One region of the Streptomyces sp. NBC_01341 genome, then DNA from elsewhere that is predicted to be linked to it. Evidence: riboswitches for the same ligand, from Rfam matches in the RefSeq annotation. Region 1 holds a riboswitch; the other holds the start of a gene.
What was found. A riboswitch is a leader RNA that binds a small molecule or an ion and turns the genes downstream of it on or off. The one in region 1 is predicted to bind S-adenosylmethionine.

Region 1 (8,301 bases):
CACGGCCGGCGACCAGCGCGGGGTCGAGACCCGCGCGCGTCACCACCGGCGCCGACGGCGCGGAGGGGTTCTCCTGCGCACCCTGGGCCGCGGGAGCGCCGGTCAGCGCCCCCAGTCCGACAACGGCGGCCGTCAGCGCGGCGACCGTGATGTGACGTGACATCGCATGCCCGTTTCTCTCGGAAGGTGAGGCGACGTTAGGGCGCGCGGAACCACCACCACAAGAGTCGTGCGAGAACATTTCGCCTCGCTGCTCAGTGCATGCAAGATGACGTCACTTTTTTGCGTTCCTCACGCGCCCACGGTCCCGTCGACACCCTCGCGCAGAAAGTCCGCGTGGCCGTTGTGGCGGCCGTATTCGAGCAGCACGTGCACCATCACCATGCGCAGGGACACCTCCCGCTCCCAGCGCGGCTGAAGCCCCGTCAGGTCCAGCGACGCGGCCTGCCGCTCGATGCGGCGAGAGTTCTCGACCTCTGCCTCCCAGGCGCCGAACGCCTCCGCCCGGTTCGAGGCGCTCGCGTCGTACGCGGCCTGGAAGTCGATCCGGTCCGACCACACCATCGGGGCGTCGTTGTCGTCGAACACGCGGCGGAACCAGGCCCGTTCCACTTCGGCCATGTGCCGCACCAGACCCAGCAGCGAGAGCGTCGAGGGGGGCATCGACCGCTGCCGCAACTGCTCGTCGTCCAGCCCTTCGCACTTCATGGCGAGGGTGGCGCGCTGGTAGTCGAGAAAGGCCCGCAGCGTCTCGCGCTCGCCGCCCGCGGCGGGCGGTCCTGTACGCACGTCGGTGGTCACCGGTCGCACTCCTTCACGAGGGGGAAGAAGTGCTCAGTATCCGGCTCCGTCTCGCGGCCCCGGGAGCAGCCCCCGGGGGCCGCGACAGAGATACGACGCCGGCCCCCGGGACGAATCCCGGGGGCCGGCGTCGTACGGATACTGCGGGTACTGCCAGGAGCTGCTGATCCGGGGATCAGAAGTCCATGTCACCGCCCGGCATGCCGCCCGGAGCGGCCGCAGAGGCCTTCTCCGGCTTGTCGGCGATGACGGCCTCGGTGGTGAGGAAGAGCGCGGCGATGGACGCGGCGTTCTGCAGGGCGGAGCGCGTGACCTTCGCCGGGTCGATGATTCCCTCGGCGATCATGTCGACGTACTCGCCGGTCGCGGCGTTCAGGCCGTGACCGATCGGCAGGTTGCGCACCTTCTCGACGACGACTCCACCCTCGAGACCACCGTTGACGGCGATCTGCTTGAGCGGGGCCTCCAGCGCGAGCTTCACGGCGTTGGCGCCCGTGGCCTCGTCGCCCGTGAGGTCGAGCTTCTCGAAGACGGCCGAGGCCTGGAGCAGAGCCACGCCACCACCGGCGACGATGCCCTCCTCGACGGCGGCCTTGGCGTTGCGCACCGCGTCCTCGATGCGGTGCTTGCGCTCCTTGAGCTCCACCTCGGTGGCGGCGCCGGCCTTGATGACGGCCACGCCGCCGGCCAGCTTCGCGAGGCGCTCCTGGAGCTTCTCGCGGTCGTAGTCCGAGTCGGAGTTCTCGATCTCGGCGCGGATCTGCTTGACACGACCCTGAACCTGGTCGCTGTCACCGCCGCCGTCGACGATCGTGGTCTCGTCCTTGGTGATGACGACCTTGCGGGCGGTGCCGAGCAGGTCCAGGCCGGCGTTCTCCAGCTTGAGACCGACCTCCTCGGAGATGACGGTGCCACCGGTGAGGATGGCGATGTCGCCGAGCATGGCCTTGCGGCGGTCACCGAAGCCCGGAGCCTTGACGGCGACGGACTTGAAGGTGCCACGGATCTTGTTGACGACCAGGGTCGACAGGGCCTCGCCCTCGACGTCCTCCGCGATGATCAGCAGGGGCTTGCCCGACTGCATGACCTTCTCGAGCAGCGGAAGGAGGTCCTTCACGTTGCTGATCTTGGAGTTGACGATCAGGATGTACGGGTCGTCGAACGACGACTCCATACGCTCCATGTCGGTGGCGAAGTACGCCGAGATGTAGCCCTTGTCGAAGCGCATACCCTCGGTGAGCTCGAGCTCCAGACCGAAGGTCTGGGACTCCTCGACGGTGATGACGCCTTCCTTGCCGACCTTGTCCATAGCCTCGGCGATCTTGGCGCCGATCTCGGTGTCAGCAGCGGAGATGGAGGCCGTCGAAGCGATCTGCTCCTTGGTCTCCACGTCCTTCGCCTGCTCCAGAAGAGCGGCGGAGACGGCCTCGACGGCCTTCTCGATGCCACGCTTCAGAGCCATCGGGTTCGCACCCGCGGCGACGTTGCGCAGGCCCTCGCGGACGAGCGCCTGAGCGAGAACGGTGGCGGTGGTCGTACCGTCGCCGGCGACGTCGTCCGTCTTCTTGGCGACCTCCTTGACCAGCTCCGCACCGATCTTCTCGTACGGGTCCTCGAGCTCGATCTCCTTGGCGATGGAAACACCATCGTTGGTGATCGTGGGCGCGCCCCACTTCTTCTCGAGGACGACGTTACGGCCCTTGGGGCCGAGGGTGACCTTGACGGCGTCGGCGAGCTGGTTCATCCCGCGCTCGAGACCGCGCCGTGCCTCCTCGTCGAACGCGATGATCTTGGCCATGTGAAGTGGTCCTCCCGGACAGGGGTGGATTGCTCCGGACCGAGAGGCGCCCGCGACGGACGGCCTGCCTGCTCAGTGGTTCCTTGCCCCGCTGAGCCTGCGGGCCTCACCGGCCCGGTCCAAGTTTCTGTCACTCTCACCTGGAGAGTGCTAACGCCAATGATTAGCACTCGACCCCCTCGAGTGCAAGCGCCTCAGGCCGGGGCTCGCTGAGGGGCGCGCCCCGGCCGGGGCGCACGCGGGCGCACGTAGGGCCCGTCCCCCTGTGGAGGAACGGGCCCTACGCGCGTGAGTGGTGTCGTTGGCCGACCGCGCCGAACTCAGCCGACGGCGAGCTTGACCATGTCCGCCTGCGGCCCCTTCTGGCCCTGCGAGATCTCGAATTCAACTCGCTGACCCTCTTCGAGGGTGCGGTACCCGTCCATCTGGATCGCGCTGTAGTGGACGAAAACATCCGCACCACCGTCGACCGCGATGAAGCCGTACCCCTTCTCCGCGTTGAACCACTTGACGGTGCCCTGAGCCATGCCCAACTCCCCTATTACTGGCCCTTGCACGAGACCGCACTTCGCGGGCCCGGGTCAGAACTCACCCTCCGACAGGAGAGGGTGGCGTGCGCCGGAACGCGTCGACCGCGGCCGAATGTATCTGCCCAACTGCCCTCTGCAACAGGTCAATCGGACGAGAATTCTGGGCATGCGGGAACACCCGGATAGGGACGATCGGGAGGATTCCAGGGCAAGTCGGGCCTGACAAAGGCCACTTACGCCTCAAGAGGTTCACGTACTTTGGCTGCTTCTTGTCGTGGCCGGGCGCATTCTCATATGCGGGCGGCACGGGCAGCGGCGGGGACTTCCCCAACTGTACCCCGCTCAACCATGCAGAATGGCCCCCTCCGCTTCTCTTGCGGAGAGGGCCATCGTGGTCACGCTGCGAAGTCTCCGGACGCACGGCCGGGGGCCGTCACTCCCCGGTCCGCGCACCGTGCCGGGGATCAGCCTCCGGCGACGGCCGGGATGATCGAGACGCCGGCGCCGTCCGGCGTCACCGCGTCCAGGCCGCCCTCGAAGCGCACGTCGTCGTCGTTGACGTACACGTTGACGAAACGGCGCAGCTTGCCCTGGTCGTCCAGGACGCGGGCACCGATGCCCGGGTGGTTCTGCTCCAGCGACGCGATGACTTCGGAGAGGATCGCGCCCTCGGCCGGGACCTCGGCCTGACCGCCCGTGTAGGTGCGGAGGATGGTGGGGATACGGACCTTGACGCTCATGTCGTGCCTTCCTTCGGGTCTCGGGTGGTCAGTTGGCGGCGGCGAGGCCCGCGTCGCGGAACGCGTCCAGGCTGGGCCGGATCGTCGCCGACAGGCCGGTCGTCGGGGCGACCGCGTCCAGCGTCTTCAGTCCGTCCCCGGTGTTCAGGACGACGGTGGTCAGGGCCGGGTCCAGCAGACCGGCCTCGATCAGCTTCTTCGTCACGCCGACCGTCACACCGCCCGCGGTCTCCGCGAAGATGCCCTCGGTGCGGGCCAGCAGCTTGATGGCGTCGACGATCTGCTCGTCGTCGACGTCCTCCACCGCACCGCCGGTGCGGCGGGCGATGTCCAGCACGTACGGGCCGTCGGCCGGGTTCCCGATCGCCAGGGACTTCGCGATGGTCTTCGGCTTCTGCGGCCTCACCACGTCGTGGCCGGCCTTGAAGGCGGTGGAGACCGGGGAGCAGCCCTCGGCCTGAGCGCCGAAGATCTTGTACGGCTTGTCCTCGACGAGGCCGAGCTTGATCAGCTCCTGGAGCCCCTTGTCGATCTTCGTGAGCTGCGAACCGGACGCGATGGGGATGACGAGCTGGTCGGGCAGCCGCCAGCCCAGCTGCTCGCAGATCTCGTACGCAAGGGTCTTGGACCCCTCGCCGTAGTACGGCCGCAGGTTGACGTTGACGAAGCCCCAGCCCTCGCCGAGCGGGTCGCCGATGAGCTCCGAGCAGAAGCGGTTGACGTCGTCGTAGTTGCCCTCGATGCCGACCAGTTCGCCGCCGTACACCGCGGCCATGACGACCTTGCCCTGCTCCAGGTCGTGCGGGATGAACACGCACGAGCGGAAGCCGGCGCGGGCCGCGGCGGCACCGACCGCACCGGCGAGGTTGCCGGTGGAGGAGCAGGAGAGCGTGGTGAACCCGAAGGCGCGGGCGGCCTCGACGGCGATGGCGACGACACGGTCCTTGAAGGAGTGCGTCGGGTTGCCGGAGTCGTCCTTGACGTACAGGCCGCCGGTCACGCCCAGCTCGCGGGCGAGGTTGTCGGCCTTGACCAGCTTCGTGAAACCGGGGTTGATGTTGGGCTTGTCCGCGACATCGGCGGGGACGGGGAGCAGCGGCGCGTAACGCCAGATGTTGTCCGGTCCCTCGGCGATGCGCTTCTTCAGCTCTTCGGGGGAGCCGCTCGGCAGGTCGTACGCCACTTCGAGCGGCCCGAAACAGGACGCGCAGGCGAAAAGGGGGCCGAGTTCGAAACGCTCGCCGCATTCGCGGCAGGAAAGCGCCGCGGCGGGACCGAGATCCACGGCGGAAGAATCGGTGTTGGCTGCAACTGTCTGCACGGCCATGATGGCGGAGGCCCTTTCTCCTCATCTTCCTTGCGACGTATTTCGCCACAAGACGGAATTGGCACCTTCCCCACCGTGACCTCGCGGTCGGCAGGAGGGTTGCCGGGACTTCAACGGGCCGTTCCCTCAGTCCCTCTGGATGAGCGCTATGGCACCGGACCATCGATCCGGGCGTTTGTCCGTGGACCGACCCCGACATGCGAGGGTCGTCCGCGTTGTTCAAGACTGTAACCGAAGGGCCGGACGATCGGATGAGTCGTCCGAACCGCGAGATGGATCACACACAGGGAGTATCGACCGTGCTGGAAGAGGTGGAACGCTGGCTGACCAGGCGTTCCTGGTCGGCCGACGACCGCCCGCTCGACCGCCTCACGGCCGCGCGGGCGAGGGATCCGCGCGGTGCGCGCGTGAGCGTCGTCCTGCCCGCGCTGAACGAGGAGGCGACGGTCGGCACGATCGTCGCGGAGATCCGGCGCGAGCTGATGGAGAAGGTCCGGCTCGTCGACGAGCTGGTGGTCATCGACTCCGGTTCCACCGACGCCACGGCCGAGGTCGCGCGGCGGGCGGGCGCCCGGGTCGTGCACCGGGACTCCGTCCTCCCCCGGATCCCCGCCCTGCCCGGCAAGGGCGAGGTCCTCTGGCGGTCGCTGCTGGTGACGCACGGCGACATCGTCTGCTTCGTCGACGCCGACCTCAGGGACTTCTCCGCCGACTTCGTGTCCGGAATCGTCGGCCCCCTGCTGACCGACCCCTCGGTGCAGTTCGTCAAGGCGATGTACGACAGGCCGCTGGGCGAGGCCGCGGGCCAGGGCGGACGCGTGACCGAGCTGGTGGCCCGCCCGCTGCTCAACCTCCACTGGCCCCGGCTGGCCGGATTCGTGCAGCCGCTGGGCGGCGAATACGCGGTGCGCCGCTCCCTGCTGGAGCGGCTCCCCTTCCCGGTCGGCTACGGAGTGGAGCTGGGCCTGCTGATCGACGCGCTGCACACCGTGGGCCTGGACGCGCTCGCCCAGGTCGACGTCGGCGTACGCAAACACCGCCACCAGGACGGTCAGGCGCTCGGCCGGATGGCGGCGGCGATCTACCGGACCGCACAGCTGAGGCTGTCCCGGGGCCCGCTCGTACGGCCCGAGATCACGCAGTTCGAGCGGGGACCCGACGGGTTCGTGCCGCGCACCCACGCGGTGGACACGGAGGAGCGGCCGCCGATGCGGGAGATCGCGGAGTACGCGTCCCGCGACGCCGCGTAGCGGTTTCGGGCCACCGGCTCTCCACTCCGGATCTCCAGCCGTCCCTCACGTTTGGCACCTTCCCTCACGGGCTAGGTTCGGGTACATGGTCTCCGAGCACGCTGCCCAGGTCCTCGTCGCGTCCAACCGCGGCCCGGTGTCGTACGCCGAGCGGGAGGACGGCACGCTCGACTCGAAGCGCGGTGGCGGCGGGCTCGTCTCCGGCCTCAGCGCCGTCGACGACAAACTGTGGGTGTGCGCCGCTCTCAGCGACGGCGACCGGGAAGCGGTCCGCAGGGGCGTGTCCGAGCCCGGCGTGCGCATGCTCGACATCGACGCCGGGGTCCACGAGGACGCGTACAACGGCGTCGCGAACTCCGTGCTCTGGTTCGTCCACCACATGATCTACCAGACGCCGGTGGAGCCCGTCTTCGACGCGGAGTTCCGCCGGCAGTGGGCCTCCTACGAGGCGTACAACCGGGCCTTCGCCCAGGCCCTGGCCGAGGAGGCGGGCGAGGGCGCGGCGGTCCTCGTGCAGGACTACCACCTCTCTCTGGTCCCCGGAATGCTCCGCGAGCTGCGCCCCGACCTGCGGATCGGGCACTTCTCCCACACCCCATGGGCGCCCGTCGACTACTTCCGCCTGCTGCCCGACGACATCGGCGAGCAGCTCCTCAACGGCATCCTCGGGGCCGACCGCGCCGCGTTCCTGACGCGGCGCTGGGCGGACGCCTTCATCGGCTGCTGCACGGAGATCCTCGGTGGCACCGGACACACCCGGATCGGGGTGCACGGGCTCGGGGCCGACGCGGACTTCCTGCGCCGCCGCTCCCGTGAGGCGGACGTGGACGAGCGCATGGAGACGCTGCGGGAGCAGGTGGGCGCCGGCCGGCGCACGATCGTGCGCGTGGACCGCACCGAGCTCTCCAAGAACATCGTCCGCGGGCTGCATGCATACCGTGCACTGCTGGAGGAGCGCCCCGAGTGGCGCGAGCGCGTGGTGCACGTCGCCTTCGCCTACCCCTCCCGGCAGGACCTCACGGTGTACCGGGAGTACACGGCCGAGGTCCAGCGGGTCGCCGACACCATCAACGCGGACTTCGGCACGGAGGGCTGGACCCCGGTCCTGCTCCACGTCGACGACGACTTCGCCCGCTCACTCGCCGCGTACCGGCTGGCCGACGTCGCCCTCGTCAACCCGATCCGCGACGGCATGAACCTGGTCGCCAAGGAGGTCCCCGTCGTCTCCGACGACGGCTGCGCGCTGGTGCTCTCCCGGGAGGCGGGCGCCTACGAGGAACTGGGCGAGGACGCGATCGTGGTCAACCCGTACGACGTGTCGTCCACGGCGCGGGCGCTGCACGAGGCGCTGACGATGGAGTCCGGCGAGCGGTCGGCGCGCTCGAAGCGCCTCGCCGCCGCGGCGACCGCGCTGCCGCCGCAGCAGTGGTTCCTGGACCAGCTGGAAGCGCTGCGGGCCTGACCGCCGGAGGGCCGGGCCCGCCGGCCCGGCCCTCGTCGCGGAGCCGGCGGAGTCAGCCCTCGGCGACCTGTCCGGCCAGTGATCGCAGCAGGCCGGCCACCGCTGCCGGGCCCGGCAGCAACAAGTCGGCGCGCTCCGCGAGTTCGGGCACCCCCGAGCCGCTGCACACCAGCAGGCCCTGGGTGCCCCGGGCCCTCAGCTTCTCCACGGCGGCGTAGGCGGCGAGGTCGCCCAGGTCGTCGCCCGCGTAGAGGACGGTCTCCGCCCCCGTCTCGCGTACGAACTCCTCCAGCGCCACGCCCTTGTCCATGCCCGCGGGGCGCAGTTCCAGGACGAGGCGGCCGGGTTCGACGATCAGGCCGTGACGGGCCGCGAGGCTGTTCAGGGGCGCCC
Region 2 (8,301 bases), 2.1 Mb from region 1:
GACCTTGTCCTGGAGGGCGTCGGCCTGCTTCTTGAGCTTGTCCTGCTGCTCCTTGGCGCCGTTCGCCTTCTCCGTGGCCTCCTCGGCCTCGTGGTAGAGCTTGTCGACCTTCGCCTTGACCTCGCTCTTGGTCGGCTTGGGGTCGGCGTGCGCGGCCTGGGACGTCAGGGCCACAGCTGCGGCGGCGGTCGCGGTGAGCACGGTCACGCGGGTGCGGCTCGGCTGCTTGGGACGACGGTGGGACGCCACGAAGGCGAGCTCCTTCTTCCTCGAGCCGCCTACCGGGCTGTGGGGGACGGAATCCCCGGCTCCGTGCACATCACGGAATCGGCGGTTCCTTCGCCGTCACCCCTGGTGGGCGATCAACCGTGCGAAGGTTCGAGGCCTGACCCTAGTGACCATCTTGTGATCAGTTCAAATCCTCACAAGAAAAATCTCGCCACACCAGGCACTTCTTTACTTTCATCACACTGCGTGTAGCGATGACTTGACGGTACGTTCCGCAAAATCCGGCAAGTCGCCCAATCCACTCAAGACACCCTAGACGCGCGAAAGGCGCTTCAGGAGCAAGGCGGACGCCACCGGTCTCGCACCGGCCTTCGCGACCCCGTCGGCCACTTCGCGGTCGGTGGAGACCACGACGACGGGCCTCCCCGGCGGTTCCGCGCGGGCGAGTTGCCTGATCAGCTCGTCCGCGGTCACCCCCGCCTTGCTGAACAGCACTCGCACGCCGCGCGGTGGCGCCAGCAGGACCGGGACGGCCAGCTCGGCGCCGTCGAAGACACAGGTCATCTCGGCGCCGGTCTGCGCCGCCAGGACGGAGAGCCCGCCGAGAAGACGCAACCGCTGCTTCTCCAGGGGCATCTGGGGATAGCCGGTCTTCGTGACGTTGTAGCCGTCGACGATGAGATGCGCCTGGGGAAGGGCAAGCAGCTGATCGAGCAGGGCCGGATCCGTCTCCGAAAGCGCCCTGGCCGCAATGTCCTTGGGGGACATACGGCCCGGCTCCACCGCCTCGACCCCGTCGGCGGGGCGGATCGACGAGGGAGGCAGGGCCAGTTCGCGGCGCAGCCCCTGGGCGGCCTCCAGCACGGTGTCCAGGAGCAGCCGCAGCCGCATGTCCTCGACCGACCGGCCCTCCCTGGCGGCCCTGCGGCCCGCCTCGGCCGAGGCCTCCGCCTCGGCGAGCCGTGCCTTGAGGCGCCGGGTCTCGCTCTCCGCCCCCGACACCTGGGCGGCGGTCTCGGCGCGCACGGTCTCCGTCTCCGCGGCGAGCTTGCGCAGGGCGGCCTCCCCGCGCTTCACCTCACTGAGCGCGCTGCGGAGCTTGCGGTGAAGGGAGTCGTTCTCCCTGCGGGACGCGTCCAGGTCCGTACGCAGCCGCTCGGTGTCGGCCCTGGTCTGGCCGCGGGCGCGGTCGAGTTCCTCGCGCAGCCGCTCCAGCTCGCGCCGGGTCTCCTCGTCGGCCCGCTCGGCGTGTGCCCGCTGGACCTCCTCACCCGCGGCCGCGACCAGCTTGACCCAGCCGGCCGGCCGCAGCACGTACGCGGCGGCGGCCACGTCGACCGGGTCCGCGGCGGCGGGCGGCGCGCCGGACTTCAGCGCGTCGGCGAGCTCCGTCTGGGTCTGGCCGATCCGCTCGCCGATGCGCCGCCTGAACGCCGGGTCGCTCTCCAGGGCGGCCGCCATCGCGTTGCCCGCGAACTTGGCGCGCCTGCTCGGCGTGAATCGGGCGTACTGCCTCAGCTGGGCGGGGAGTTCGCCGACCGTCAGACCGCCGAAGGCGTCCGAGACCAGCGCCACCACCCTGCGGCGTACGCCCTCGGGCAGCGGACGGTCGAGCGACTCCGCGGTGCCGTCGGCCGCGTCGGCCGGTCCGGCGCCGCCTGTCGGCTGCTCCACCATCCATCACCCCAATATGTAGGTCCGCACGACCCCGTCAGGAGTCGGCGCCCGGCCTGTCGACCAGTTCGATCTGGTCCACCGCGTTGCACCAGCGGCAGCGCACGGACTCGATGGTCTCACTGACCACCTCCCGCTCCTCGACACTCGACTCCCCGGCCAGGTCGAGATGGACGTACTCCACGACCTTCGAGGAGCGCGTCACGTCGAAACGGGTGAGATTGCCGCAGAGCGTGCAGCGCCAGCGGGTCGCGTCCGTCGGCTGGGGAACCGTCGTCATCGTTGAGTCCTCTTTCGTCGAGTCTCTCGTGCGTGCCCAGGTCTTCGATCTCGCGGTGCGCCGTCGAACTGCGGATGTCCTGCGGATGTCCTGCGGCAACCCTACGGCCTCGCGCATACCCACCGGCACGGCGAGGCGGTCTGTCCCGTTCTCACCGTGTGCGTCATGCTCTGTACGTGATCGATCTGCGGGAAGGCGACTGGCGGAAGCGGGCCCGGGAGCTCGGTGCGGCGGCCGGCGCGGGCGGCGCCCCGGTCACGTACGGGCTGATGGCGCTCTGCTGTGCGGTGTTCCTCATCAGCCCGCTCTCCGGGTTCAACCCCACCCACGGCGAGGGCGACGCACTCCTCGCCGCGCAGGCCGGGTACTTCGAGCGGTGGGGCGTGATCCCCAGCGAGCTGCTGGACGGCTCCGCCCACGCGGCACTGACGCCCCTGACCGCGCTCTTCGTCCACGGCAGCTGGCTGCACCTGCTCGGCAACATGCTCTTCCTCTACGTGTTCGGCGCCATGGCCGAGGAACGCATGGGACGGACCGAGTTCGTCTTCTTCTACGTCGCGTGCGGCTACTTCGCGCTGGTGGCCTACGCGGTCGTGCACGCGGGCTCGGATCAGACCCTGGTCGGGGCGTCGGGGGCGATCTCAGCGGTGCTCGGCGCCTTCCTCTACCTCTTCCCCCGGGCGCGCGTCACCAGCCTCTTCCCGTTCCTCTTCTTCCTGCCGCTGCGCTTTCCCGCGTGGATCGTGCTCGTCTTCTGGTTCGTGCTCCAGTGGCTCGCGGCCCAGGGCGCGGGAAGCGGTCCGGGAGTGGCCTACCTGGCCCATGTGGCGGGCTTCGCCGCGGGGTTCCTCTACGCCTGGGGCCGCTATCGGGGTGGTACTAGAGTGAAGCCACCAGCCACGGCCACTGAGGGAGAAAGCCAGCCGTGATCACCGCGATCGTTCTCATCAAAACCAGCGTGGACCGGATCCCCGAGATCGCCGAGGCCATCGCCTCGCTGGACAGTGTCAGCGAGGTCTTCTCGGTCACCGGCACGTACGACCTGATCGCCATGGTCCGGGTCGCCAGGCACGACGACCTCGCCGACGTCATCCCGGGCCGGATCAGCAAGATCCCCGGAGTCGAGGCGACCGACACCCACGTGGCCTTCCGGACCTACTCCCAGCACGACCTCGAGGCGGCGTTCGCCATCGGCCTCGACGCCTGAGACGCGGTGCACGGCTCCGGCCGGGACGAGGAGAAGCTCCCGTCCCGGCCGGAGCCGTTCGCGGAGCGGGTTCAGACCTGCGAGGAGGCACCCCGGTCCGGGACGCAGCGGCCGTCCTCGGTGCGGTAGGCCCAGCGGGCACCCGAGGTCACGAGCTCCCGGACCGCACCCAGGAACCGCTCGATGTGCTCGTCCGGCGTCCCGGCCCCGAAACTCACCCGAATGGCGTTGAGCGACCTCTCCCCCGGCGCCGCCTCGGGCGCGCCGCACTCGCCCGGGTCCTGCGGCTCACTGCCCAGCAGGGTCCGCACCAGCGGGTGGGCGCAGAACAGCCCGTCGCGCACCCCGATGCCGTACTCCGCGGACAGCGCGGCGGCGAAGTGCGAGCTGTTCCAGCCCTCGACCACGAAGGAGATGACGCCGACCCTCGGGGCTGCGTCGCCGAACAGCGAGAGCACCTTCACCTCGGGGACCCCGGCCAGCCCCTCCCGCAGCCGGGTGACGAGCTGCTGCTCCCGCTCGACCAGCCGGTCGAAGCCCGCCTCGGTCAGGGCCTTGCAGGCGGCGGCGATGGAGTAGACGCCGATGACGTTGGGCGATCCGGCCTCGTGGCGGGCCGCGGTGGTGTGCCACTCGACGTCCACGCCCCCGTCGGTGCGCCGGGCCACCTTGCGGGAGGCGCCGCCCCCGGCGAGGTACGGTTCCGCGTCCCGCAGCCAGTCGGCCCGGCCGGCGAGCACGCCGGAGCCGAACGGGGCGTACAGCTTGTGGCCCGAGAAAGCGACCCAGTCGGCGTCCAGTTCCGCGATGTCGACGGGGTGGTGGGGCGCCAGCTGGGCGGCGTCGAGGACGATCCGGGCCCCGTGCGCGTGGGCGGCCGCGGCCAGCTCCTTCACCGGCCACAGCTCGCCGGTGACGTTGGAGGCGCCCGTGACGCAGACCAGAGCCGGGCCGTAGGGATCACGTCCGGCCAGGGCCCGCTCGAGCGTGGCCACGGCCTGGTCCGGGGTGCGCGGGGCGTCGAGGTAGGTCACCCGGGCGTCCCGCCAGGGCAGCAGCGAGGCGTGGTGCTCGGTCTCGAACACGAACACCTCGCAGCCGGCCGGCAGCGCGGCGGCCAGCAGGTTGAGCGAGTCGGTCGTCGAACGGGTGAAGACCACCTGGTCGTCGGCGCGGCAGCCCAGGAACTCCGCGACGGTGGTCCGGCTCGTCTCGAACAGGTCGGTGGACAGCTGCGAGAGGTATCCGGCACCGCGGTGGACGCTTCCGTAGTACGGAGCGTAGGCGGCCACGTCGTCCCACACCCGCTGGAGGGCCGGGGCGCTGGCGGCGTAGTCGAGGGCGGCGTACGTGACGTCTCCACCGGTGACGAGCGGAACGGTGACATCGGCACCCAGAACAGGCAGCGGGGCACAAATGGTCTGGTCGGCGGCAGCGGTGGGGACAGACATGACGAACTCCCGTGAGAGGCAGGCGAAATCTCGCGCCGGCGGTACGCGGCAGCGCGGAGAGGAAGGAGAAAAGGGGTGTGCGGAGGAGGGCTTCGCGCCCTATCGCATTCGCTTGCTCACAGAAGGCTCCCTGGGACCAGGACCCCAAGGGGTGGCATCCAGCGATGCCGAGGGGTCCGCGCTTGCCGCAGACCTCGCTGACTGCGGCCTGGTCTTCACCCGGGGCACCCCGCCACGGACGGAGGGTTGCCGGACAGCGGGCCGGGGCCGTAGTCGCTGTCACTCATGACCTGCGCAGCATCTTGCCATACCTCTGGCGACGCGCAAGGGCGCAGTCCGCGATCCGGACTGCGCCCCGCTCACACCGTACCGTGTGCCCGACAGGCTCTCAGGCGTTGCTGGCGGTCACCCAGCGCTCCAGCGCGCGCTTGGCCCCGCCCGAGTCGATGGACTCCGCGGCCCGCGCGATCCCGGCCGCCAACTGCTCGTTGAGCGTCCCCTCACCCGGGTCCAACGCCACCAGCGCGGCTGCGGAGTTGAGGAGCACGGCCTCACGCACGGGCCCGGTCTCCCCGTCGAGGAGCCGGCGGGCGACATCGGCGTTGTACGACGCGTCGGCGCCCCGCAGCGCCTCGACGGGGACGAGTTCGAGACCCACGTCGCGTGGGTCGAAGGGCTCCTCACGGACCGTGCCGTCGCGCACGGTCCAGACCCTGGAGGTCGCCGTGGTCGTCAGCTCGTCCAGTCCGTCGTCGCCCCGGAAGACGAGCGCGGAGTTCCCCCGGTCCGCCAGCACACCCGCCACGATGGGCGCCATCTTCGGGTCGGCGACCCCGATGGCCTGGGAGCGCACCCGGGCCGGGTTCGTGAGGGGGCCCAGGATGTTGAAGGTGGTCTGGGTCCCCAGCTCCTTGCGGGCCCTGGCCGCGTGCCGCAGGGCGGGGTGGAACTTCACGGCGAAGCAGAAGGTGATGCCGGCCTCCTCCGCGACGGAGACGACCCGCTGCGGGGTGAGTTCGAGGTTGACGCCGAGCTTCTCCAGCACGTCGGAGGCCCCGCTCGCCGACGAGGAGGCCCGGTTGCCGTGCTTGACGACCTTGGCCCCCGTCCCCGCGACGACGATCGCGGACATGGTGGAGATGTTGACCGTCTTGGCCATGTCGCCGCCGGTCCCCACGATGTCGACCGTGCGGCCGGGCACCTCGATGGTGTGGGCGTGCTCGTACATGGCGCGGACCAGTCCGGTGACCTCGTCGACGGTCTCGCCCTTGGCCCGCAGCGCGACCGCGAACCCGGCGATCTGCACGTCCGTGGCCTCACCGCTCATGATGCGGTTCATGGCCCACGCCGTGTCGTCGGCGCCGAGGTCCTCGCCCCGCAGAAGCGGGGTCAGCACGCCGGGCCAGGTGCGGGCCGCCATGCCGTCGCCGCCGTCCTGGGTCGCCACGTTCATGGTCCGCTCCTGGGAGTCCACAGCCGGTACAAGGATGTCTCCCACCCTATCCAGCCCGGAGGCAGCGAAGAGCCCCGTCCATCGGATGGACGGGGCTCTCGCTGTGGCGTTCAGCTGAGGTGATCAGTGGTGGCCGTGGCCGCTCGTGATCTCCTTGTACTCCTCGGCAGTGGGCTTGGCGATCTGGCTGTCCTCGCCGAAGTAGCTCTTGCTGAGGTTCGCCCGCATCCTCTGCAGCACGGAGGGCTTGCGCTCGACACCGTTCTCGTCGACCGTCGGGCCGATCTCGACCGGCTTGTACTGCTCGTGCGCGGTGAGCGTGTGCAGCTGCGCGGGACTGAGCGGCTCGTGGATCTCGACGAACTCACCGTGCGGCAGGCGCTTGATGGTGCCGGACTCGCGCCCGTGCAGCACCTTCTCCTTGTCGCGTCGCTGGAGACCGAGGCAGATCCGCTTCGTGACGACGAACGCCACGACCGGGCCGACGAAGAACGCGATCCGGACGAACCAGCTGATCGCGTTGAGCGACAGGTGGAAGTGCGTCGCCCAGATGTCGTTGCCGCCGCCGATCAGCATGACGAAGTAGATCGTCACCCAGGCGACACCGAGACCGGTGCGGACCGGGGTGTTGCGCGGCTTGTCCAGGATGTGGTGCTCGCGCTTGTCCCCGGTGATCCACGACTCGATGAACGGGTAGAGCGCCAGCGCCCCGAGGACCAGACCGAAGAGGACCAGCGGGATGAGCACGCCCAGGACCAGGGTGTGGCCCCAGAGGTTGATCTCCCAGCCGGGCATCACACGGACGAAGCCTTCGGCGAATCCCATGTACCAGTCCGGCTGGGCGCCCGTGGACACCTGGTCGGGACGGTAAGGGCCGAGTGCCCAGATCGGGTTGATCGAGGCGATGGCCGAGAGGATCGCGATGAAACCGAAGACCAGGAAGAAGAAGCCTCCGGCCTTGGCCATGTACACCGGCAGCAGGGGCATGCCGACGACGTTCTTGTTCGTCCGGCCGGGGCCGGCGAACTGGGTGTGCTTGTGGAAGAACACCAGGATGAGGTGGCCGACCACGAGCCCGAGCATGATGCCGGGCAGCAGCAGGATGTGGATCGAGTAGAACCTCGCGATGATGTCGGTACCGGGGAACTCCCCGCCGAACAGGAACATCGAGATGTACGTACCGACGATCGGCATCGACAGGATCGCGCCCTGCGTGAAGCGCACACCCGTACCGGAGAGCAGGTCGTCCGGGAGCGAGTAACCGGTGAACCCGGTGAACATGCCGAGGACGAACAGCAGGAAGCCGAACAGCCAGTTGATCTCGCGCGGCTTGCGGTACGCGCCGGTGAAGAACACCCGGAACATGTGCACGAACATGCCGGCGAGGAAGATCACCGCTGCCCAGTGGTGGATCTGCCGGACCAGCAGGCCGCCGCGGACGTCGAAGCTGATGTCCAGCGTCGAGGCGTAGGCCTCGGACATCCGGATGCCCTGCATCGGCTCGTACGAGCCGTGGTACACGACCTCGTTCATGCTCGGGTGGAAGAACAGCGTCAGGTACACACCCGTGAGGATGATGATGAGGAAGCTGTAGAGGCAGATCTCACCGAGCATGAAGGACCAGTGGTCCGGGAAGATCTTGCGCATGTTGGCCTTGGCCAGGCCGTAGATCCCGAGCCGGCCGTCCGCCCAGTCGGCGACCCGCTCACCGGCGGGCGCCTTGCGCTGTGTTTCCGTCGCAGTACTCATCCGCGCTCCCAGAAGGCAGGACCGACGGGCTCTTCGAAGTCACCGAGGGCTTCGAGGTTGCCCTCGCTGTTCACACCGATCCGCAGCTGCGGAAGGGCGTGACCGGCCGGACCGAAGATGACGCGGGCGCCGTCGGAGAGGTCGAAGGTGGACTGGTGGCACGGGCAGAGCACGTGATGCGTCTGCTGCTCGTACAGGCTGATCGGGCAACCGACGTGGGTGCAGATCTTGGAGAAGGCCACGATTCCCTCGTGGGCCC

Region 2: it holds a riboswitch for S-adenosylmethionine, as region 1 does, so the genes downstream of both, OG206_RS23845 (aminotransferase class V-fold PLP-dependent enzyme) here and thrC (threonine synthase) in region 1, are expected to answer to the same signal.

Annotation. Positions count from the first base shown of each region.
Region 1 covers NZ_CP108364.1:3,363,216-3,371,516, forward strand. The annotation lists gene OG206_RS14665 (glycosyl hydrolase family 28-related protein) at 1-163, opposite strand, end outside; gene OG206_RS14670 (DinB family protein) at 292-801, opposite strand; gene groL (chaperonin GroEL) at 977-2,599, opposite strand; gene OG206_RS14680 (cold-shock protein) at 2,920-3,126, opposite strand; gene OG206_RS14685 (MoaD/ThiS family protein) at 3,594-3,869, opposite strand; gene thrC (threonine synthase) at 3,898-5,196, opposite strand; SAM riboswitch class I at 5,215-5,342, opposite strand; gene OG206_RS14695 (glucosyl-3-phosphoglycerate synthase) at 5,496-6,446, shown strand; gene OG206_RS14700 (alpha,alpha-trehalose-phosphate synthase (UDP-forming)) at 6,532-7,908, shown strand; gene otsB (trehalose-phosphatase) at 7,961-8,301, opposite strand, start outside.
Region 2 covers NZ_CP108364.1:5,424,956-5,433,256, reverse strand. The annotation lists gene OG206_RS23870 (C40 family peptidase) at 1-249, opposite strand, end outside; gene OG206_RS23865 (NYN domain-containing protein) at 541-1,902, opposite strand; gene OG206_RS23860 (hypothetical protein) at 1,940-2,182, opposite strand; gene OG206_RS23855 (rhomboid family intramembrane serine protease) at 2,359-3,111, shown strand; gene OG206_RS23850 (Lrp/AsnC family transcriptional regulator) at 3,108-3,389, shown strand; gene OG206_RS23845 (aminotransferase class V-fold PLP-dependent enzyme) at 3,461-4,840, opposite strand; SAM riboswitch class IV at 5,014-5,131, opposite strand; gene trpD (anthranilate phosphoribosyltransferase) at 5,229-6,293, opposite strand; gene qcrB (cytochrome bc1 complex cytochrome b subunit) at 6,417-8,042, opposite strand; gene qcrA (cytochrome bc1 complex Rieske iron-sulfur subunit) at 8,039-8,301, opposite strand, start outside.